3 regions of the Spirillospora sp. NPDC048823 genome follow, and region 3 is predicted to be linked to each of the others. Evidence: riboswitches for the same ligand, from Rfam matches in the RefSeq annotation. Region 3 holds a riboswitch; each other region holds the start of a gene.
What was found. Region 3 has a riboswitch for thiamine pyrophosphate ahead of ACGFK0_RS12260 (purine-cytosine permease family protein). Riboswitches for the same ligand answer to the same signal wherever they lie in the genome.
Positions count from the first base shown of each region.

Region 1 (7,478 bases), on a different contig from region 3:
CTCGTCGGGAAGTGGCGGTAGAGCGTCCCGATGCCGACGCCCGCCAGCCGCGCGACGCCCTCCAGGGACGCGCCCGCCCCGTCGCGCTGGAACATCTCCCCGGCCGCGGCGAGCAGCCGCGCGCGGTTGCGGCGCACGTCGGCGCGCACCGCCCGGGCGGGGGCCTTCGGCGTGTCGTCGCTGGTCACCTCGGTCGTGGGTCCTTCCCGGCGGGTCAACGGGCCGGCGGCGGTTCGGGGGGATCCGCGGCTTTGGAACGGTCCCTTGATACTAGCCGCGGCGGACCGATGACCCTTCCGGGGGATGCGGAGGCCCGCCGCGGACGGTTCCGCGGCGGGCCTGCCGTTCCCGCTCCGGCCCGTGCCGGGCCCGCGCCGCCGGGTCAGGAACCGCCGGGGGAGAGCGGCAGGTAGACGCGCCCGCCCGCGGCGTTGAACTCCTCGGCCTTCTCCCGCATCCCCGCGCCGAGGGCCTCGTCCTCGGCCAGGCCGCGCTCGCCGGCGTACCGCCGGACGTCCCGGGTGATCTTCATCGAGCAGAAGTGCGGCCCGCACATCGAGCAGAAGTGCGCGGTCTTCGCCGGGGCGGCCGGGAGCGTCGCGTCATGGAACGCGCGGGCGGTGTCCGGGTCGAGGGACAGGTTGAACTGGTCCTCCCACCGGAAGTCGAACCGCGCCTCCGACAGCGCGTCGTCCCACGCCTGCGCGCCCGGATGCCCCTTCGCCAGGTCCGCGGCGTGCGCGGCGATCTTGTAGGCGATGACGCCGGCCTTGACGTCGTCGCGGTCCGGCAGGCCGAGATGCTCCTTCGGCGTGACATAGCAGAGCATCGCGGTGCCGTGCCAGCCGATCATCGCGGCGCCGATCGCCGAGGTGATGTGGTCGTAGCCGGGTGCGATGTCGGTGGTCAGCGGCCCGAGCGTGTAGAACGGCGCGCCGTCGCACCACTCCTGCTGCAGGTCGACGTTCTCTTTGATCTTGTGCATCGGGACGTGCCCGGGCCCCTCGTTCATCACCTGGTTGCCGTACTCCGCCGCGATCCGCGTCAGCTCGCCCTGGGTGCGCAGCTCGGCGAACTGCGCCTCGTCGTTGGCATCGGCGATCGAGCCGGGACGCAGCCCGTCCCCGAGCGACCAGGTGACGTCGTAGGCCGCGAAGATCTCGCAGAGCTCCCGGAAGCGGGTGTAGAGGAAGTTCTCCTCGTGATGCGCCAGGCACCACGCCGCCATGATCGACCCGCCGCGCGACACGATGCCGGTCTTGCGGCGCGCCGTCAGCGGCACGTACCGGAGCAGCACCCCCGCGTGGACGGTCATGTAGTCGACGCCCTGCTCGGCCTGCTCGATCACCGTGTCGCGGAAGATCTCGTAGGTCAGCTCGGCCGGGTCGCCGCCCACCTTCTCCACGGCCTGGTACAGCGGGACCGTCCCGACCGGCACCGGCGAGTTGCGCAGGATCCACTCGCGCGTCGTGTGGATGTCGCGGCCCGTCGACAGGTCCATGATCGTGTCGGCGCCCCAGCGGGTCGCCCACGTCATCTTCTCGACCTCGTCCTCGATCGACGACACGACCGCCGAGTTGCCGATGTTCGCGTTCACCTTGACGAGGAAGTTCCGGCCGATGACCATCGGCTCGATCTCGGGATGGTTGACGTTGGCGGGCAGGACGGCGCGTCCGGCCGCGAGCTCGTCCCGGACGAACTCCGGCGCCACGCCCTCCCGCAGCGCCGCGAACTCCATCTCCGGCGTGATCTCCCCGCGCCGCGCGCAGGCCCGCTGCGTCACCGCGCCGCCGGCCGTGCGGCGCTCGGCGATCCATGGTTCCCGCAGGGGCGGCAGCCCCTTGCGGAGGTCGGTCTCGTGTCCGGGATCGGTGTACGGCCCGGACGTGTCGTACAGGACGACGGCGTCGCCGCCGGTGAGCGGCACCTCCCGCATCGGGACGCGGATCTCCGGGCGCGAGCCCTGGAGGTAGATCTTTCGGGCGGCTGGAACCACAGGTTCGGTCATGACGACTCGATCTCTCCCTACGCCGGCATTACCCGGTCAGGTTCATGCGGTCAGCGGCCGTCCCAGCCGCTATCTCAGCCCGGTTCGCCGGACCCCCGCGATCTGTCGCCCCCGACGCTAACCCGGCGTACCCCGGTTGCCGCAACCGGCGTCCATGGGATAGAGGCGGCCTGAGAGAATCGGACGCATGCCCGACGATTTCACCGTGACCGCGGTCGGCCACGTCGAGTCCACGCTGACCGACCGCGCCGCCGCGCCCAAACAGGGGCCGGAGGGCTCACCCGAGGCGTGGCTGGTCTTCGAGCCGTCCGTCCTCGACGCCCTCGACGGCCTGCGGCCGGGCGACCGGGTCTTCGTCCTGACCTGGCTGCACCTGTCACCGCGCGACGTCCTGCGGGTCCATCCGCGCGACGACCTCGCCGCCCCGATGCGCGGCGTCTTCGCGACCCGCTCACCGGACCGCCCGAACCCGATCGGCCTGCACCCGGTCGAGATCCTCGAGGCCGCGGGGAACCGCCTGCGCGTCCGGGACCTGGAGGCCCTGGACGGCACCCCGATCCTGGACGTGAAACCCGTCCTCACCTGCACCCCGGACACCTGACCGCCACCTCGCGGATCTCGGGCGCGGCGGGGGGCGGAGACCGCCGGCCCTTCGTGACGGGTCCGCAGAACCAGGGCCGAGGCGGTTCGCGCGGGGCGCGGGCGTCGGGGAAGATGGGCGCGTGGTGGTGCCCCGGATCGGTGTGACGGCGAGAGACGCCCTGCTCACGACGCTGCTGGCGGCCGTCGCGGCCGTGGTGGCGGTCATGTGGCCCGGTGTGCGGGCGCTGGACGTGCCCGGCGCTCTGCTGCTGATCGCCGCGCACGTCCCGCTCGCGCTGATCAGGAGGTGGCCCGCCCCGGGTCTGGTCGCCCTGGTGATCCTGGTGCTGCCCTATCACCTGGCGCAGTTCCAGCACCACGCGCTGGTGCCCGCCGAGGTGATCGCGCTGTTCGCCTACGCGGTGCTCGGGCGCCGGGTGCGGGCCGTCGTCACCGTGGTGGCGTTCCTGCTGGCCGTGTGCGTGTTCGGGATGGCGATGCGGGCCGGCGGCGGTTCGCTGCGGGAGCAGATCGCGGTCATCGAGGCCGTCGTGGCCGTCGTGATCGCCGTCCAGGTATGGCGGGTGCACCGGGCCCGGTTGGCGACGATCACCGAGCGGGCCGAGCGGGCCGAGCGGACGCGGGAGGAGGAGGCCCGGCGCCGGGTCGCCGAGGAGCGGCTGCGGATCGCCCGGGACCTGCACGACCTCCTCGCCCACAGCATCACGGTCATCGGCGTCCAGGCCGGGGCCGCCTCCCACCTGCTGCACGCCGACCGGCCGCTCGACCGGGCGGAGCTGGCGGACGTGTTCGGGGCGATCGCGCAGACGTGCCGCGACGCCCGCACGGAACTGCGCGGCACCCTGCAGGTCCTGCGCGGCACCGACGTCGAGACCTCCGCGACGCTGCCCGGCCCGGACGGGATCGCCGACCTGGTGCGGGCGGCGCGCGCCACCGGGATCGAGGTCGGGTTCGACGCCGATTCCCTGCGGGAGGGGCCCGGCGGCGCCGGTGCCGGGCCGCTGCCGCCGGAGATCGGCGTCGCGGCGTACCGGATCGTGCAGGAGGCCCTGACCAACGTCGTCAAGCACGCGGCGGCGCGGCGCGTGGAGGTGCGCCTGACCCGCGACGCGGGAGGCCTCGTCGTCCGGGTCGCCGACGACGGGACGGGACCGTCCGGCGCGGCTCCCGAGGGTTTCGGGATCCTCGGGATGATCGAGCGGGCGCGCAGCGTCGGCGGGACGCTCGACGCCGGCCCGGGAGACGGCGGCGGTTTCGTCGTCACGGCCGTCCTCCCGCTCGCGGACGCCGTCAGCCCGCGGTGACCTGCCGGTCCCGCGGCGCTCAGGGCGTGCGGGCCGGGGAGAGGATCCGGTCCAGGCCGCCCCGGGCGCCGGCGGCCGCTGCGGGCGACGTCATCGGGGGCTTTCACAACCCTTACCGGTAGGGTCAGGATCAAGGGACCAGGGGAGGCGAACGCGTCGGTGAGCACACAGCAGGGAGCCCCGCAGGACCGGATCTTCACGGTGCCGAACAGCCTGAGCCTGGCCCGGCTCGTGGGCGTCCCGCTGTTCCTGTGGCTCGTGCTCGTCGAGGCGGACTGGTGGGCCCTCGGCGTGCTCGTCTTCGCGGGACTGTCCGACTGGCTGGACGGCAAGCTGGCGCGCGCACTGAACCAGATGAGCAGGCTCGGGACGGTCCTCGACCCGGCGGCCGACCGCCTCTACATCCTGGCGACGCTCATCGGGCTCACGATCCGCGACATCATCCCGCTGTGGCTGGTGCTGGTGCTGGTGGCCCGCGAGTTCGCGATCCTGCCGATCGCGCCGATCGTCCGGCGGCTCGGGTACAGCGGGACGCTTCCGGTGCACTTCATCGGCAAGGCCGGGACGATGTGCCTGCTGTACGCGTTCCCGCTGCTGCTGCTGGGCGACCACGACGGCGGCGCTGCGACCGCGGCGAAGGTCACCGGATGGTCGTTCGCCATCTGGGGAACGGGCCTGTACTGGTGGGCGGCCGTCCTCTACTGGACGCAGACGCGGCAACTTGTGCTGGCCGGCCGCAGCTCGTCCCCGGCCTCCGGGCCGGGCCCCGCGCCGGAACCGGATGAGCCGGGGGGACCGGGCGCGGATCCGTCGGCCGGCGACCAGAAGGGAGCTGAGACCCCCCGATGAAGGCCGTCGTGATGGCGGGAGGCGAGGGGACGCGGCTGCGTCCGATGACCGCCAACCAGCCCAAGCCCCTGCTTCCGCTCGTCAACCGGCCGATCATGGAGCATGTGCTGCGGCTGCTGAAGAAGCACGGGTTCAGCGAGACCGTCGTCACCGTCCAGTTCCTGGCCGCGCTGATCCGCAACTACTTCGGCGACGGCGAGGAACTCGGCATGTCGCTGAGCTACGCGACGGAGGAGATCCCGCTCGGCACCGCCGGCAGCGTCAAGAATGCCGAGGAGGCGCTGCGCGACGACCGGTTCCTGGTGATCTCCGGTGACGCGCTCACCGACATCGATCTGACCGACATGGTGCGGTTCCACGAGGAGAACGGCGCCCTCGTCACGATCGGGCTCAAACGCGTCCCGAACCCGCTGGAGTTCGGCATCATCATCGTGGACGACGAGGGCCGCGTGCAGCGGTTCCTGGAGAAGCCCACGTGGGGCCAGGTGTTCTCCGACACCGTCAACACCGGCATCTACGTGATGGAGCCGGAGGTCCTGGAGCACGTCGCGCCGGGGGAGCCGGTCGACTGGTCCGGGGACGTGTTCCCCAAGCTGCTGGCCGAAGGCGCACCGCTGTTCGGGTACATCGCCGACTGCTACTGGGAGGACGTCGGCACCCACGAGAGCTACCTCAAGGCGCAGGCCGACATGCTGTCGGGGGCGGTCGGCATCGACCTGGACGGGTTCGAGGTGTCACCCGGCGTCTGGGTCGCCGAAGGCGCCGAGGTCGACTCCGAGGCCGTCCTGAAGGGCCCGCTCTACATCGGCGACTACGCCAAGGTCGAGGCGGGCGTCGAACTGCGGGAGTACACAGTCCTCGGCAGCAACGTGGTGGTGAAGGAGGGCGCGTTCCTGCACCGCGCCATCGTCCACGACAACGTGTTCGTCGCGCCGTCGACGAACCTGCGCGGCTGCGTGGTCGGCAAGAACACCGACATCATGGCCGGCGCCCGCGTCGAGGAGGGCGCGGTCATCGGGGACGAGTGCGTCATCGAGGCGGAGGCGTACGTCTCCAGCGGCGTGAAGGTCTACCCGTTCAAGACCATCGAGGCCGGCGCGGTCGTCAACACCAGCGTGATCTGGGAGTCGCGCGGTCAGCGCAACCTGTTCGGGCCGCGCGGCGTGTCCGGCCTGGTCAACGTGGAGATCACGCCGGAGCTGGCGGTGCGGCTCGCCAGCGCGTACGCGACGACGCTGAAGAAGGGCACCACGGTCGTCACCGGACGCGACGTCTCCCGCGCGGCCCGCACGCTGAAACGCGCGGTGAACAGCGCCCTGACCGCCAGCGCGATCAACGTCCACGACCTGGAGGCGACGCCGCTGACCGTCGCCCGGTTCGAGACCGGGCGCGAGGACAGCGTCGGCGGCATCTACATCCGCACCACGCTCGGCGACCCGCAGGGCGTCGACATCATCTTCCTCGACCCCGACGGGGCCGACCTGTCCCAGGCCGCGCAGCGCAAGCTGGAACGCGTCTTCGGCCGGCAGGAGTACCGCCGCGCGTTCCCCGGCGAGATCGCCGAACTCGCCTACCCGCCGCGCGTCGTGGAGACCTACACCCGCGACCTGCTGCGGCGCGTCGACATCCGCGGGGTCCGCGAGGCCGAGCTCAAGATCGTCCTGGACTGCGCGGGCGGCGTCGCCTCGCTCGTCCTGCCGAACCTGCTCGGCAAGGTCGGGGTGGAGGTCCTCACCCGCAATGCCGGCCTGGACGAGGCCAACCCGACCGAGACGCTCGCCGAGCGCATGCGCGACCTGGAGCGGCTCGGTGAGCTGGTGTCGTCGTCGCGGGCCGCGTTCGGCGTCCGGTTCGACCCGGTGGGGGAGCGGATCTCCCTGGTGGACGAGAACGGCGAGCTGGTCGGCGACGACCGGGCCCTCCTCGTCATGCTGGACCTCGTCGCGGCGGAGCGGCGCGGCGGCAAGGTCGCGCTGCCGGTGACGACGACGCGGGTCGCCGAGCAGGTGTGCCGGTTCCACGGCGTCCAGGTCGAGTGGACGTCCACGTCCCAGGACGTCCTCACCAAGGCCGCCGCGCAGCCCAGCGTGGTCTTCGCGGGGGACGGGCGGGGCGGGTTCCTGATGCCGGAGTTCAGCGGCACGGTCGACGGGATCGCGGCGTTCGTCCGACTCGTCGGCCTGGTCGCCCGGACGCGGCTGACGCTGTCGCAGATCGACCGCCGCATCCCGGACGCGCACCTGCTGCGCCGCTCCGTCCCGACGCCGTGGGCGGCCAAGGGCAGCGTGATGCGGCATGTGGTGGAGGCCGCCGGCGACCGCACGGTCGACACCACCGACGGTGTCCGCGTGGTCGAGGACGACGGCCGCTGGGTCCTCGTCCTGCCCGACCCCGCCGAGCCCGTCACGCACCTCTGGGCCGAGGGGCCGGACGCCGACGCGGCGCAGGCGCTCCTGGAGGAGTGGGCCGTCGTCGTCGAACGCGCGGGCTCCTGACCCGGCGGGACGTCAGTCGACGGGAACGTCCTCGGGGGACCCGGCGGCGATCTCGGCGAGGACGCCGAGGGCGGCGGCGAGGGCCCGCGGGGGCGGGGAGGCGAGCCCGACGCGGACGGCGCGGGGAGCGGACCCGGTTCCGGCGACGAAGGCGGCGCCGGGCGTCACGGCGATCCCGCGCCGCGCCGCCGCCGCCACGAAGGTCTCCGCCCGCCACCG
Region 1 covers NZ_JBICUT010000008.1:57,184-64,661, reverse strand. The annotation lists gene ACGFK0_RS19845 (TetR/AcrR family transcriptional regulator) at 1-188, opposite strand, end outside; gene thiC (phosphomethylpyrimidine synthase ThiC) at 383-2,008, opposite strand; TPP riboswitch at 2,004-2,117, opposite strand; gene tsaA (tRNA (N6-threonylcarbamoyladenosine(37)-N6)-methyltransferase TrmO) at 2,196-2,609, shown strand; gene ACGFK0_RS19830 (sensor histidine kinase) at 2,731-3,915, shown strand; gene ACGFK0_RS19825 (CDP-alcohol phosphatidyltransferase family protein) at 4,075-4,764, shown strand; gene ACGFK0_RS19820 (sugar phosphate nucleotidyltransferase) at 4,761-7,259, shown strand; gene ACGFK0_RS19815 (PLP-dependent aminotransferase family protein) at 7,272-7,478, opposite strand, start outside.
Region 1: it holds a riboswitch for thiamine pyrophosphate, as region 3 does, so the genes downstream of both, thiC (phosphomethylpyrimidine synthase ThiC) here and ACGFK0_RS12260 (purine-cytosine permease family protein) in region 3, are expected to answer to the same signal.

Region 2 (7,478 bases), on a different contig from region 3:
GGCGACACGAGACGCCGCTCGGCCCCGACGATCCGCGCGGCCTCGGCGGCTACACGCTGCTCGGGCGGCTCGGCGAGGGCGGGCAGGGCGTCGTCTACCTCGGGCGGGACGGCGACGGCGAGCTCGTCACCGTCAAGCTGCTGCGGGGCGGAACGGCGGCCGGGGACCGGGCGCGCAGCCGCTTCGTCAAGGAGGCGGACGCGGCCCTGCAGGTGTCCGGGCGGCACACCGCGCGCGTCCTGGACGCGGACATGACCGGCGACCGGCCCTACATCGTCAGCGAGTTCGTCGAGGGGCCGCCGCTCCAGCACATCGTCGAGGACCGCGGTCCGCTGCCCGCGCCGCAGCTGCGCAAGGTCGCGCTCCGGACGGCGGCGGCGCTGGCCGCGATCCACCGCGCCGGGATCGTGCACCGCGACTTCAAGCCCGGCAACGTGCTGCTCGGCCCGGACGGCGCGAAGGTCATCGACTTCGGCATCGCCCGCACCGCCGACGCCGCGCTCGACACGCCGCTGACGACGGGGCCGGTCGGCACGCCCGCGTACATGGCGCCGGAGCAGATCGAGGACGAGCCGGTCGGGCCGCCCGCGGACGTGTTCGCCTGGGGCGCCGCGATGGTGTTCGCCGCGACGGGGCGCCCGCCGTTCGGCACCGGGCCGAGCGCGGCCGTCATGCGGCGCGTCACGTCCCGCAGGCCCGACCTCGGCGACATGGCGGGCCCGCTGCGCGACCTCGCGGCCCGCTGCCTGGACAAGAACCCCGCCGCCCGGCCGACCGCGCCGCAGATCGTCCGCGCGCTACGCGAAGGGCAGGGACCGATGACGAAACCGCGGCCGACCAGGATCCCGCGCTACCGGTGGCGGATGATGGTCGCGCTCGCCGCCGTGGTCGTCGCCGGGTTCGCCCTGGGCATGCTGTTCTAGCCTTGTTCCAGCCGTATTCCAGCCGTGGTCCGGATCCGCGCGGCCCGGCGTCACCAGTGCGGGGGGCGGTCCTCCAGGAGGCGCGAGTCGTCGTCGCCGCCGCGCCATTCGCCCCATCCGACGTCGGTGTCGTCGGAGGTCTGGTCGGGCAGGATCTCCAGCTCGTCGCCGAGATTCACCGGCCGGTCGTCGTCGGGTCCCACGCTCATGATCCCATTGTCCGCGATCGGGCCCCGGCCCGCACCGTGATACGGGTCAAATCCCCACACGGAGGTCAGCCGGCGAGCCGGCGGGCGAACTCCGCCGCGGCGGCGCCCGGATCGCCGGCCTCGGTGATCGCCCGTACCACCACGACCCGGCCCGCGCCCGCGGCCGTCACCGCACCGAGGTTGCCGAGGTCGATCCCGCCGATCGCGAACCAGGGGCGGGCGACGCGCTGCGCCGCGACGTATTCGAGCAGCTTGGGGCCGGGCGCGGGACGGCCCGGTTTGGTCGGGGTCGGCCACACCGGGCCGGCGCAGAAGTAGTCGACGCCCGGCTCGGCGGCGGCCGCGGACGCCTGCTCGCCCGAGTGCGTGGACCGGCCGATCAGCATGTCGCCGCCGACGATCTCCCGGGCGGCGGCCACCGGCAGGTCGTCCTGGCCGAGATGCAGCACGTCGGCGCGGACGGCGTGCGCGACGTCGGCCCGGTCGTTGACCGCGAGCAGTGCCCCGTGCCGGTCGCAGGCCGCCCGGAAGGTCTCCAGGTACTCCATCTCCTGCCGGGCCTCCAGGCCCTTCTGGCGGAGCTGGACGAGGTCGACGCCGCCCGCGAGCACGGCGTCCAGGAAGGCGGGCAGGTCCCCCTGGCGCTCTCTCGCGTCCGTGCAGAGGTAGAGGCGGGACCGGCTGAGCCGGGCGCGCAGCGCGACGGCGCGTTCGGAGGGGAGATGCCTGGACACGGCCGGAGTCCGTCCTTCCACAGGAGAGATCGCGGGGTCGCGCGGCGGTCACGTCCCGCCGCGCACGACCCCGCGATCGTGTCACGTGCCTTGTCTTCCGCCGGATCCCGGGGGCGGCCCTCGGCCGGACGGCGCGGGCGCCCTAGAAGGCCAGCGCCTGGGCGCGGCGGCGGACCTCGGTCCCCCGGTTCTCCGTGAGCGCGTCCACGGGCGTCCCCGGCAGAGTGTCGTCGGCGGTGAACAGCCAGCGGATCGTCTCCACGTCGTCGTAGCCCGCGTCCGACAGGAGCGTCAGCGTGCCCGGCAGCCCCTTGATGACCTGACCGTCCTTGATGAAGGCGGCGGGCACCATGGGGGTTCCTTCCCGGCGCACCGCCAGGAGCCTGCGCTCGCTGATGAGCTGCTTGATCCGGTTGGGCTTGATCCCGAGTCGTTCGGCGGCCTCCCGCAGGGAGAGCCATTCGCCCGCGAGGGCGTCGGTCCGGGGGTCGAGTGCGCTGTCAACGGTTGCGTGCATCTGCGTCACGCCCCCTTGCTACCACTCCTTCGGAACCCTCAAACCCCCTGCACAGCCGTAACGTCCCGGCGTTGATCGCCTTCAGCGAACGGCCTGCCGGAGGGGCACGCCGGGGTCGGCGATCGCGCCGGGGTCCACGGGCGTCCCGGCGGCGATGACGCGCCGCGCCTGCACCAGGTCGCGCGGCCGGTCGACGGTGAGGACCGCGTCGAGGCGGTCGCCGGTCAGCCACGCCACCGCCCATTTGCGGCCGGCCGGGTCGCCGCGGTGGACGATCCGCTCGGACGCGGCGTGACTGCCCGTGTACTGCACCATGCGGCCGAACTGCTCGGACCAGAAGTACGGGGCGGCGTCGTACACGGCGTCCTCGCCGAGGAGCGTCGCGGCGGCCACCTCGGGGGCGTTGAGGGCGGTGTCCCAGTGCTCGACGAGGAGCCGCCGCCCGTACCGCCGCGACCACCACGCGGCGCAGTCGCCGACGGCCACGACGTCCGGGCGCAGCGAGCCGGGCTCCTCCTCGCCCTGGTAGGCGCGGAACGAGCCGTCGGTCACCACGCCGCGCTCCAGCAGCAGCCCCGAGTCCTCCAGCCAGGACAGGGCGGGCCGGACGCCGATGCCGGCGACGACCTCGTCCGCCTCGATCCGGGTGCCGTCGGCCAGCAGGAGACCGCCGTCCTGCACGGCCGCGACCTTGACGCCGGTGCGCAGCTCGACGCCCGCCTCGGCGTACCACGGGACGGTGAGCGCGCCCACCTCGGGACCGATCGCGCCCTCGAGCGGGGTGTCGGCGGCCTCGACGACGGTCACGGCGCAGCCCTTCCCGGCTGCGGTGGTGGCGACCTCGGCGCCGATCCAGCCCGCCCCCACGATGACGATCCGCGCGCCCCCGGTGAGCCGGGACCGCAGCTCGCGGGCCTCGTCGACGGTGCGCAGGACGTGCTGGCGCCCGTCCCCCGGCAGCGTGACCGGGACGGCGCCGGTCGCGATGACCAGCCCGTCGAACGGAAGATCGCCCACCGTGGACGCGACGATGCCGCCGCGTCCCGGTTCGTCCAGGCGCAGGCCGGTGGCGCGCTCGCCGAGCAGCAGGTCGCAGCGCATGGCGTCCCAGTCGACGTCGACCGTCGTGTCGTCGGAGTCGCCCGCGAGGACGGCCTTGGACAGCGGCGGCCGGTCGTAGGGCCGGTGCCGTTCCGCCGAGACGAGGGTCAGCGCGCCCTCGTACCCCTTGTTCCTCAGGACCTCCACGGCGCGCACGCCGGCCAGCCCTCCGCCCACGACGATGACCCTGTCCATAAGGTCACCCTAACGGGGCGCGATCGAGGCTCGGACGATCGTCCAGACAGCTGCGCACGCTACCGAGGTCGTAGAGTGGAACCGGATAAAACAGCAGAAGCGCGGGAGTCCGGTGCGACCGGGCTGAGAGGGCGGCTGGAACGGGCCGCCGACCGCCACGACCTGATCCGGATCATGCCGGCGAAGGGAGCGCGCATGGAGATCGTGATCATAGGCGCCGGGGTCATCGGCCTGGCCACCGCCTGGCGGGCCGCGGCGGCCGGCGCCCGCGTCACCCTGGTCGATCCGGAGCCCGCGAGCGGCGCGTCATCGGTGGCGGCGGGCATGCTGACACCCGTCAGCGAGGTGACCTACGGCGAGGAGCCGCTGCTGCGGCTCGGCCTCGCCTCCCGCGACCGGTACGGCGCGTTCGCCGCCGAACTGGAGGAGCTGACCGGCCTGGAGACCGGCTACCGCACCGACGGGATCCTCCAGGTCGCGTTCGACTCCGACGACCTGACGTACCTGGACGAGCTGCGCCGCTTCCAGGAGAGCCTCGGCATCCCCGCCGAGGCGCTGACCGGGCGGGAGTGCCGGAGGCTGGAGCCCATGCTCGCCCCCGGCGTCCGCGGCGGCCTGCACGCCCCCGAGGACGGCTCGATCGACCCGCGCAGACTGACCACGGCCCTGCTGGCCGCGGCCGGGAAGACGGGCGTCCGGCTCGTCCGGCGCCGGGCCGCCGGCATCGCCGTGGCGAACGACGCGGCCGCCGGGGCACGGCTGGACGACGGGACGGTGATCCCCGCCGACCGGGTGCTGCTGGCCGCCGGCCCGTGGTCGGGCGACCTCGACGGCCTGCCTCCCGGGACCGTTCCACCCGTCCGCCCGGTGAAGGGCCAGGTGATCCGCCTCCGCACCCGGACGCCGTTCCTCGGCCGCGCCACGCGGGGGCTGGTGAAGGGCTCCTCGGTCTACCTGGTGCCGCGCGCGGACGGCGAGATCGTCCTCGGCGCCACGCAGGAGGAACTCGGCTTCGACACGCGCGTCACCGCCGGCGGACTCTGGGAGCTGCTGCGGGACGCCCGCGAGCTGGTACCCGGCATCACCGAACTGGAGTTCGCCGAGGTCTCGGCCGGACTGCGTCCCGGCTCCCCCGACAACGCGCCAGTGATGGGCCCGTCCGCGCTCCCCGGCCTCGTCGTCGGCACCGGGCATTTCCGCAACGGCATCCTGCTGACCCCGGTGAGCGCCGACATCCTGTCGGCGATGCTCCTGGACGAGCCCGTCCCCGGCGTCGCCGCGCCGTTCTCCCCCGGCCGCTTCTCCGCCGAGGTGCGCTGATGGCCGAGGTGCGCTGATGAAGGTGTTCGTCAACGGCGAGCCGCGCGAGCTGCCCGAGGGCGCCAGCGTGGCCGAGGTGGTCGCGTCCGTCACCGCCGCCGGGACCGGCGTGGCCGCCGCGCTGAACGACGAGGTCGTCCGGCGTTCCGCGTGGGAGTCGACGGCCCTGCGCGACGGCGACAGGCTCGAAGTGCTCACGGCGGTCCAAGGAGGCTGAAGGTGGACGACGACAGGCTGGTCATCGCGGGCGAGGAGCTCGGCTCGCGGCTGATCATGGGGACCGGGGGCGCGCCCAGCATGCGGGTGCTGCGGGAGGCGCTCACCGCGTCCGGGACGGAGCTGACCACGGTCGCGATGCGGCGGGTGGACCCGTCCGCGCGCGGCTCGGTGCTGGACGTCCTGGCCGAGTGCGGGATCCGGGTGCTGCCGAACACGGCCGGCTGCTTCACTGCGGGCGAGGCGGTCCTCACCGCCAAGCTCGCCCGGGAGGCCCTCGGCACGAACTGGGTCAAGCTGGAGGTCATCGCCGACGAGCACACGCTGCTGCCCGACCCGATCGAGCTGGTCGACGCCGCGGAGCAGCTCGTCGACGACGGGTTCGCCGTGCTGCCGTACACCAATGACGACCCCGTCCTCGCGCGGCGCCTGGAGCAGGCCGGGTGCGCCGCCGTGATGCCGCTCGGCTCCCCGATCGGGTCGGGGCTCGGCATCCGCAACCCGCACAACATCGAGCTGATCGTCGAGCGGGCGGGCGTCCCGGTCATCCTGGACGCGGGCCTGGGCACCGCGTCCGACGCGGCCCTGGCCATGGAGCTGGGCTGCGACGCGGTCCTGCTCGCGACCGCCGTCACCCGCGCGCAGTCCCCCGCGCGGATGGCCGCCGCGATGCGGCACGCGGTCGAGGCCGGGCGGCTCGCGCGGCTGGCCGGGCGGATCCCCAAGCGCCGCTACGCCCAGGCGTCGTCGCCGTTCGAAGGCCTCGCCACGTCGTAGCAACGCTAAAGACTCGCTTATAGAAATATTCGCTAGACCTGAAATGTCGGCTTGGTGAGACTGGGGCGGTGCACCAGGCCGCGCCGCAACCCGGCACGTTCCTTCGGTGTTCGTGGAAACGTCCCATACCTAAGGTGCGTCACTATGCAGCAGGACAGCCCGCAGACGGCCGCGCCGGGCATCGACAAAATCGCGGTGGCCGCCGCCACGGTCACGGTGGTGCTCTGGGCCTCCGCGTTCGTCTCCATCCGCAGCGCCGGCGCCGAGTACAGCCCCGGCGCCCTCGCCCTGGGCCGCCTCCTCTCCGGGACGGTCGTGCTGGGCGCACTGTGGCTCGTCCGGCGCGAAGGACTTCCGCCCAGGGGCGCCTGGCCGGGCATCATCGCCGCGGGCATCCTGTGGTTCGGCGCCTACATGGTCGCCCTGAACTGGGGCGAGCAACTGGTGGACGCGGGCACCGCGGCCCTGATCGTCAACATCGGGCCCATCCTCATCGCGCTCCTCGGCGGCTGGCTGCTGAAGGAGGGGCTGCCGCCCCGGCTGATGGCCGGCCTGGTGGTGTCGTTCGCCGGCGCCGCCGTCGTCGGGCTGTCGATGTCCGGCGAGGGAGGCTCATCCGTCCTGGGCGTCCTGCTGTGCATGGTCGCCGCGGTCACCTACGCGGCGGGCGTCGTCAGCCAGAAGCCCGCCCTCCGGCACGCCTCGGCCCTGCAGTTCACCACGTTCGCCTGCGCGATCGGCGCCCTCGCCTGCCTGCCGTTCTCCTGGCAGCTCGTCTCCGAGGCCGCGGACGCCCCGGCCGGCGCCACCCTCAACATGGTCTACCTGGGCATCTTCCCCACCGCCATCGCGTTCACCACCTGGGGATACGCGCTGGCCCGCACGTCCGCCGGGAAGATGGGCGCCACCACCTACGCCGTCCCGGCCATCGTCGTGCTGATGTCGTGGCTGTTCCTCGGCGAGGTCCCCGGCCTGATCACCCTCGGCGGCGGCCTGCTGTGCCTCGCCGGCGTGGCCGTCTCCCGCAGCCGCCGCCGCGTCCCGCCGGAACCGGCCGCGCCGCAGGAGCCGCGCTCCGTGCTCATCGAGGCTCATACTCGGGACTGATGGGATCCACGGGGATTCGCCCGTAAACTCGCACCGATGGACACGACGGTTGCTGATCCACTCGTCGGGCAGGTGCTCGACGGGCGCTACCGCATTGAGTCCCGCATCGCGCGCGGCGGCATGGCCACGGTCTACGTCGCGCGCGACATCAGGCTCGACCGCATCGTCGCGATCAAGGTGATGCACGCCGGACTCGCCTCCGACGAGGACTTCGTCGCCCGCTTCATCGGTGAGGCCAAGGCCGCGGCGGCTCTGTCCCACCCGAACGTCGTCGCCGTCTACGACCAGCGCACCGACGGCGAGCACGTCTTCCTGGTGATGGAGTACGTCGCGGGGCAGACGCTGCGCGACGCGCTGACCTCGCTCGGCCGGCTCGGCC
Region 2 covers NZ_JBICUT010000003.1:618,524-626,001, reverse strand. The annotation lists gene ACGFK0_RS10490 (serine/threonine-protein kinase) at 1-923, shown strand, start outside; gene ACGFK0_RS10485 (hypothetical protein) at 974-1,132, opposite strand; gene thiE (thiamine phosphate synthase) at 1,198-1,866, opposite strand; gene ACGFK0_RS10475 (Rv2175c family DNA-binding protein) at 2,009-2,383, opposite strand; gene ACGFK0_RS10470 (NAD(P)/FAD-dependent oxidoreductase) at 2,465-3,679, opposite strand; TPP riboswitch at 3,771-3,885, shown strand; gene thiO (glycine oxidase ThiO) at 3,875-4,999, shown strand; gene thiS (sulfur carrier protein ThiS) at 5,016-5,216, shown strand; gene ACGFK0_RS10455 (thiazole synthase) at 5,273-5,992, shown strand; gene ACGFK0_RS10450 (DMT family transporter) at 6,137-7,099, shown strand; gene pknB (Stk1 family PASTA domain-containing Ser/Thr kinase) at 7,136-7,478, shown strand, end outside.
Region 2: it holds a riboswitch for thiamine pyrophosphate, as region 3 does, so the genes downstream of both, thiO (glycine oxidase ThiO) here and ACGFK0_RS12260 (purine-cytosine permease family protein) in region 3, are expected to answer to the same signal.

Region 3 (7,478 bases):
GAACTGGGAACCGGCCGCGGCGGCCCGCGCTGCATGTCCTGCCCGATCCTCCGCGAAGACGTCTGAGGCAGGCGGCGGGCGTCTGAGGCACCGGCCCACCGGGCGCTCGGCTAGGCGCTGCGGGCGCTGCTCTGGGTCGATCGGGTGCGGTTGCGGGCTTCGTCGTCCGGCTCGTCCATGAGGTCTGGAAAATCGGACAGGTCGGGGACGGCGACCTGGGCCCCGGTCGGGGAGGCGACCCCGCCGTCACCGGACGCCCTGGGCGCCCGCAGGACGGCCCACACCGTGGTGGCACCCTCCTCGTGGCGTACGCCCCAGCCTTCGGACAGGGCCTCCACGATGCCGAGCCCGCGTCCGCCGAGCGAGGACAGCGTGCCCGGGCCGCGGCGCGGCTCGGTCATGGCGCCGCCGTCGCTCACCTCGACTTCGAGGAGGTCTCCGCGGCGCAGCCAGCACACCCTGACCTGCCCGGACGGCAGCGGCCGCGCGTGCCGGAGGGCGTTGCTGATCAGCTCGCTGATGATGACGGCCGCGTCGTCCACGATGGTCTCGAAGACACCCGAGTCGACCAGTTCCGAGCTGAGGCGCTTACGGGCGACCGCGACGCTCGACGGCGCGTGTGGCAGCAGTACGACGCTCGACGCCCTCACCTCCCCGTGGCTCCGCTTACCCGGACGGTTCCCGTCATCGCGCTTCCAGTACGACCGAAATGCCCTGATGGCCATGGCCGGAAACACGAACGATTCAGTCTGCCACCTGCACAACGAGTCACCGCCCATCCGGTCACGGTGATCACCCCCGGATCGGAATTCCGTCACCAACGGCAACCATCAAGGATCTATCCAGTCAACGGCGGATTTACTCCTCACGCGCGCGTTTCGTCCGTCACACTCCGGCGCCACGGAACTTTCCCGCAGAGACCTACCCTGCCACCGGTCGAGACCGCTGATTGCCCTGGTCACAACGGTCTCACCACGGCACCCTCTGCGGACTGTCCTTACGGTGAGTAACCGCGATCGGGTCGGGGACCGGCCGGGCGGTCAGTCCGCGGCGCGGAGCACGAGCCGCATGCACGTGCCGTCGCCGGGATGCGCGCCACCTGCGGGTCCGCGCCCCTCCGCCGCCCGCAGGAGGGTGTTGGGCAGCCGCGGCGGCAGCGTCTCCGCGGCTGCCGACCCGTTTTCTCCCTGCCCGTACGCGCTTGTGTGAGATACCTCACGCTTGCCAGCTCCGCCCGGATGTGCGGAGATCGTTCCGCCCTGGGCCTCCGTCAGGCGTTTGACGATGTAGAGGCCGAGCCCGATGCCGCCGAAGCGCCGGCGGTCCCCCGACTCCCCCTGGACGAACCGCTCGAAGATCCGCTCATGGTCGCCGGGCGGGATGCCGATGCCCTCGTCCACGACCGTCACCACGGCGTCGGACTTCTCGCGGACGGCACGGACGCTGACCGTCCCGCCGTCCGGGGAGTACTTGAACGCGTTCTCCAGCAGCTGCCCGAGGACGATGTCGGTCGCCATCGCGTCACCCCGGCACGGCGGCAGATCCGGCGCGATCTCCAGCTCGACCCGGTGCAGCGGCGACAGCGACCGGAACCCCGCGACGACGCCCTCCAGCACCCGGGCCAGGTCGAACGACTCGATCGTCACGGTCAGCTCGTCGGCGCCCGCCCGGGACCCCAGCAGCAGATGCTCCACGAGGCGGCCGAGCGACTGGGAGCGTTCGGCGATCGTGGCGACGGCGGCGCGGCGGTCGGTGTCGGCCAGCTCGTCCCACCGGTTGACCAGCGTGGACGCGAACCCCTGCACGACCGTGATCGGGGTGCGCAGCTCGTGGCTGGTCGTCGCGAGGAACAGGTCCTTGGCCTCTTCGAGCGCCTTCGCCTCCGACACGTCGCGGAAGTCGACGACCAGCTCGCCCGTCTCCTCGATCTCGGCGGCCAGCACGTTCAGCCACGTCCCCGACTCCAGCCGGAACGTCAGCATCTCCCCGAGCGCGGGCATGTCGAACGGCAGCGGGCGCCCGATCGCGTCCTCCGGCGGGATGCCGGTGAGGGTGTGCGCGGCGGGGTTCCACTGCCGGACGACGAGGTCGTGGTCCAGCACGGCGATGCCGTCGGCGCTGGAGTCGATGACGGCGCGCTCGTGCGCCCGCTGCCGGACGACCTCCGCGTAGGCGACGGCGTTGCCGACCGCGACCCCCGCGTGCCCGGCGAGCAGCTCCAGCAGCTCGAGCTCGGTGTGTCCGATCTTGCGGCCGGAGAAGAGCGCGTAGAGAGCGCCGTACGGCCGGTTCTGCAGGTACGACAGCCCGAGCGCGATCGTGTGCAGGCCGGACAGCTCCGACCAGATCAGGTCGCCGAGGCGCCGCTCGCCCGTCGCGAGCAGCACGGTCTTGCCGGACCGCAGCACCTCCCCGACCAGGCTCGACCGCAGGTCCGCGGACGTCCCGCGCATGTGCTCGGGCAGCCCGGACATGCTGACCAGCCGCAGCCGCTCGCCCTCGATCCGCACGAACCCGCCCGCGTCGGCACCGGTCAGCTCGATCAGCGCCGCGGTGATCCGGTCGAGGACGACGGCCAGGTTCAGTTCCGCGTTCAGGTCGGCGACGATGTCGTTCAGCCGCCGGACGAGCCGGGCCCGCTCGGTCATGTGGTGCTGGACGATCTCGTCCTCGTCCACCGGGTGGTACACCCCGACCCAGCCGAGCAGGCTCCCGGACGGGTCTTTCAGCAGGCTCGTGTCGATCCGCACGTCGATCAGGCGGCCGTCCCGGTGGAACCTGCGGGTCGCGATCGAGATCTGCCCGCTCTCGCCCTCGCCCGTCCGCCGCGTGAGGAGCCGTTCCTGGACGGCGTTGTGCTCGGCCTTCAGCTCGTCCGGCACGATCGGCGGCACCCGCCCGGCCATCTCCTCGGCCGTCCAGCCGAACATGCGCTCGGCCGCCGGGTTCCACACCGTGACCCGGTGCCGCTGGTCAACGGCCACGATCGCGTCGGCGGCGCTCTCGATGACGGCGCGCGCGATCGGGTCGTGGACGTGGTGGTGCACGCCTGTCATCGTGCCACCGGCCCCCCGTGCTCGCCGGGTAACTTGCACCGAAACTTCCCACGTCACCCTTACCTTTTGGTAAGACTACCGCCGGGTAACCCGGCCGATCAGAAGCGCGGCCAGCCCGGACACCAGGAACGACAGCAGCGACGCGCTCATCCAGCTCTGCGGGGCGAAGTGCACGGCGTCCCGGACGCCCGTCCAGAAGCCCGCCCAGCCGTCGACGGTGCCGGGGTTGATGAGCTGGTAGACGACGAACCCGGCCGCCCAGGCGCCGATCATCCCCCAGCGGGACGGCGCCGTCCGCGACACGTCCCATCCGTCCAGGTGCGCGGCGTCCGCCGCCGCGCCGTCCCGGCGGCGGCGCCCGAGGAAGAAGTCGGTGGCCAGAACGCCCAGCATCGGCACGAACACCGACCCGATCAGCGCCAGGAAGCCCGCATAGTCGTTGATGTCCAGGGCCAGCGCGAGGACGGTGATGGTGATGCCGAGCAGGACGCTCAGAACACGGCGGTCGGCGCGGGGCGCGAGGTTCTGGATGGACACGGCGGTGGAGTAGGTGTCGGCGAACGACTGGTCCGCCTCCCGCAGCACGAACACCGCGAAGAACACGACGCCGAGCGTGGCGCCCAGGAACGGGTCGAAGACGTTCTCGGTGTTGCCCGCGACCAGCGCCAGCGCCAGCAGGCCGAGAACGTAGGCGACGATCTGCGTGACCGAGTAGCCGACGGCCGCGGCCCCGAACGCCGCGCGCTCCGTCCGCGAGTGCCGGGTGTAGTCGGCGGCGACCGGCACCCACGAGATCGACACCGCGAGCGCCGCGTCCGCGCCGATCCAGAAACCGCCCCACGACCCCTGCGACAGGTCCGGCAGCGGCTCGCGGAGGATCTGGACGTAGAAGTACACCAGCGCGATCGCCACGGCGACCGTCACGTACCGGCGCAGCAGGCGGACCGACCCCAGCGGCCAGATCGTCAGCACCGTCGTGATCAGCCCGGCGGCGATCACGTAGCCCCAGCGGGGTATCCCGTCCCACAGCTCGGTCGCCGCGTCCGCGATGACGATCAGCTCGAACGTCCCCCAGCCGACGAGCTGCGCGATGTTCAGCACCGTGGGCGCGTACGACAGCTTCGCGCCGAACAGCCCGCGCAGCAGCACCATCGCCGGCTGCCCGGTGCGGGCTCCGGGGACGGCGGCGAGACCGAGCATCAGCCCGCCCAGAACCGTGCCGACCGCCATCGCGACGATGCCCGCCATGATCGACAGCGTCGGGTTGCCGTCGGTGTCGGGCGCCAGGACGGTGTACGCGCCGGAGAAGGCCAGCAGGCTGACCCCGAGGTTCGCCCAGAACGCGCCCTGGTCCCAGAACCCGAGGACCCTGGGGGCGGGCTCTTCGAGGGTGAAGGGCACTTCGTTCGGAGGCTTGACGTCGGACGCCACGGAACACACTCCCTACGCCGGCATTACCCGGACAGGTTCATGCGGTCGGCGACGCCTCGAAGGCCGCCCTCTCAGCCCGGCTGTGGCCCGAGCTCCCGCGGATATCGGCCGGCACATGTTCGGCCGGCCCTGTTTCAGCCCAGATCGTACAAGGACCTGGCTTCCCCCAATAGGGCGCGGATCACCTCAAAGAGAACAGATCACACCGTCACGCCACAAACGGGGGACCGTCCCCGGCGCCCTCCATCGGACGTCCCGCCTCGGCCCAGCCCTGCATCCCGCCGTCGACGTTCTTGGCCAGCCAGCCCGCCTGGTTGAGCGCCACGGTGACCTGCGCGGACCGGGCCCCCGACCGGCAGATCACGAAGACCTCCTGGTCACGCGGGACCTCACCGGCACGGTCACCGAGCCGGCCCATGGGGATGTGGACCGCCTCCGGCGCGTGCCCGGCGTCCCACTCGTCCTGTTCCCGCACGTCCAGCAGGTAGGCGTCCTGCGGAACGTCAGCGGCCACCACGGCCGGCACGTCGTCCCCGAAATTCATCACACCCCCATGGAACCGTGCGAAGCACCCCTGCGTCGAATCACGCATGCGGTATCGGACGCTCCTTTTCGTGGCGCCCGGGCTGGCCGTGCTCCTCTCATCGGCCGCCTGCGGCGACGAACAGGCCAACGGAACCCCCGCCGACAAGCCTTCGGGCGCAACATCCGTGCAGCCCTCCGACTCGCCGGCGGACACGCTCACCATCGATGTCAAGGCCTCCGCGGAGGCCCCCGCCAAGACCTGGACCCTGACCTGCGAACCGCCCGGCGGCGGCCATCCCAAGGCCGCCGAAGCCTGTGCGGCCCTGGCCAAGACCAAGGACCCGTTCAAGCCCGTCCCCAAGGACCAGATGTGCACCAAGATCTACGGCGGCCCCGAGGTCGCCACGGTCAAGGGCACCTGGAACGGCAAGGAGATCGACACCACGTTCACCCGCAAGGACGGCTGCCAGCTCCACCGCTGGACCCAGGTGGCCCCCCTCTTCGGCAACGTCCCCAAGGTCCGCTGAAGGAGCCCTCCCCGTTCCGGCTCGCTTCCGGACCCTGGTCGGCCTGCCCCCCTCCGAATACCGCCACCGAAGCCGCTCCGCCGCCCACGAACGACTCGCGCGGCCTTCTACTTGAGCAGGCGGGACATGCGGCGGTCGGCGAGGGGCTTGCCGCCTGTCTGGCAGGTGGGGCAGTACTGGAGGGACGAGTCGGCGAACGAGACCTCGCGGATGGTGTCGCCGCAGACGGGGCATTTCTGGCCGGTGCGGGCATGGACCCGCAGGCCGGTCTTCTTCTCGCCCTTGAGGTCCTGGGCTTCGAGGCCGCGTGAGCGTTCCACGGCGTCCCGGAGGGTGGCGACGATCGCCTCGTGCAGGGTGGCGACGTCGTCCTCCGTCAGGGACGCGGCGATCTTGAACGGGGACATCTTCGCGACGTGCAGCACCTCGTCGGAGTAGGCGTTGCCGATTCCGGCGATCACCTTCTGGTCGCGCAGCAGCCCCTTGATCTGGGTGCGCTTGCCGTTGACGATCGCGGCGAGCGCCCCGGGGGTGAAGGCGTCGTCCAGGGGGTCGGGGCCCAGCGACGCGACACCCGGCACGTCGGCGGGGTCGCGGACGACGTAGACGGCGAGGCCCTTCTTCGTGCCGGCCTCCGTCAGGTCGAAGCCGGAGCCGTCGTCCAGGTGGACGCGCAGGGCGAGGGGATTCTTGCCGCCGGGCCGGACGGGCCTGGACGGGATCTCGTCCCGCCAGCGCAGCCAGCCGGCGCGGGCCAGGTGGATCACCAGGTGCAGGCCGTCGACGTCCAGGTCGAGGAACTTGCCGTGCCTGGACGCGCCGGTGACGGTCAGCCCGCCGAGCGAGGTGACCGGCGGGTCGTAGGTCTTCAGCGCGGAGATGGCGAGAACATCGATCCGGGCGACGGCATGGCCGACCACGCGCTCCCGCAGGAACCCCGCCAGCGCCTCCACCTCTGGTAGCTCAGGCATGGCTTCAGTATCGGCGATGAAGTCGTCCACAGGGCTGTGGACGGCTGTGGAAAAGTTTGTGCACAACGTCGGATCCGCTTGCGTGTGCGGCTCTTTCGGGGTCGATACCTCAATGAATCCGGTCAAAGCGGCTGGAGGGGGGTCCGTGCGGCGGTCACACAGGGTGTGGATAACTTCCATGTAACGACCCTTGGGTAACCGCTGCGGAAGGCCTGTGAGGGCGACTCACCGGCCGGAATTCCAAGGTGTGACCGGGATCTCGAAATAACCCCTGGGGGGTAGGGGTTGCCCAGGACGCTCGGTTCTGCCAGCATGAGGATCAGAGATACCCCCCTAGGGTAATGAGCAAGGGAGACATCAGATGAGCACCGCCACCTACACCGTCACCGGGATGACCTGCGGCCACTGCGTCAGCTCCGTCACCGAGGAGGTCGAGCAGATCGCCGGCGTGACCGGCGTCGACGTCGACCTGCCGACCGGCCGGGTGACCGTGACGAGCGACACGCCCCTCGACGACGCCCTGGTCAAGGACGCCGTCGAAGAGGCCGGTTACGAACTGAAGTCATGAGCGGCGCGCATCTCGCGTCCAGGCGGGGTGCGTCCCAGATGTTCGAGCGGAGTGGATCGGCATGAACAGCGCGACCAAAGTGGGGGCCTACGCCGTGGGCCTGGCCGTGGTCTTCGGCGGGGCCGCCGGGATCGGCAAGGTCGTCGGACCCGTCGGGGCCACGGCCGAGACCGCGTCCCATGAAGGCGCGGGTCACGGCGGCGAAGGCGGGGGGCACGGCGCCGCGGCGTCCCCTGTGCCCGGTGGCCTGCAGGTCTCCGAGGACGGCTACACGCTCGTCCCGCGCAAGACGACGCTGACGCCCGGCAAGCGGACCGACTTCCGGTTCACCGTCAACGGGCCGGACGGCAAGCCCGTCACCGGGTTCAAGCCCCTGCACGGCAAGCGCCTCCACCTGATC
Region 3 covers NZ_JBICUT010000004.1:280,663-288,140, forward strand. The annotation lists gene ACGFK0_RS12245 (arginine deiminase) at 1-66, shown strand, start outside; gene ACGFK0_RS12250 (ATP-binding protein) at 111-650, opposite strand; gene ACGFK0_RS12255 (PAS domain-containing protein) at 1,041-3,056, opposite strand; gene ACGFK0_RS12260 (purine-cytosine permease family protein) at 3,132-4,487, opposite strand; TPP riboswitch at 4,480-4,596, opposite strand; gene ACGFK0_RS12265 (rhodanese-like domain-containing protein) at 4,696-5,031, opposite strand; gene ACGFK0_RS12270 (SSI family serine proteinase inhibitor) at 5,102-5,539, shown strand; gene ACGFK0_RS12275 (Fpg/Nei family DNA glycosylase) at 5,647-6,510, opposite strand; gene ACGFK0_RS12280 (heavy-metal-associated domain-containing protein) at 6,872-7,078, shown strand; gene ACGFK0_RS12285 (hypothetical protein) at 7,140-7,478, shown strand, end outside.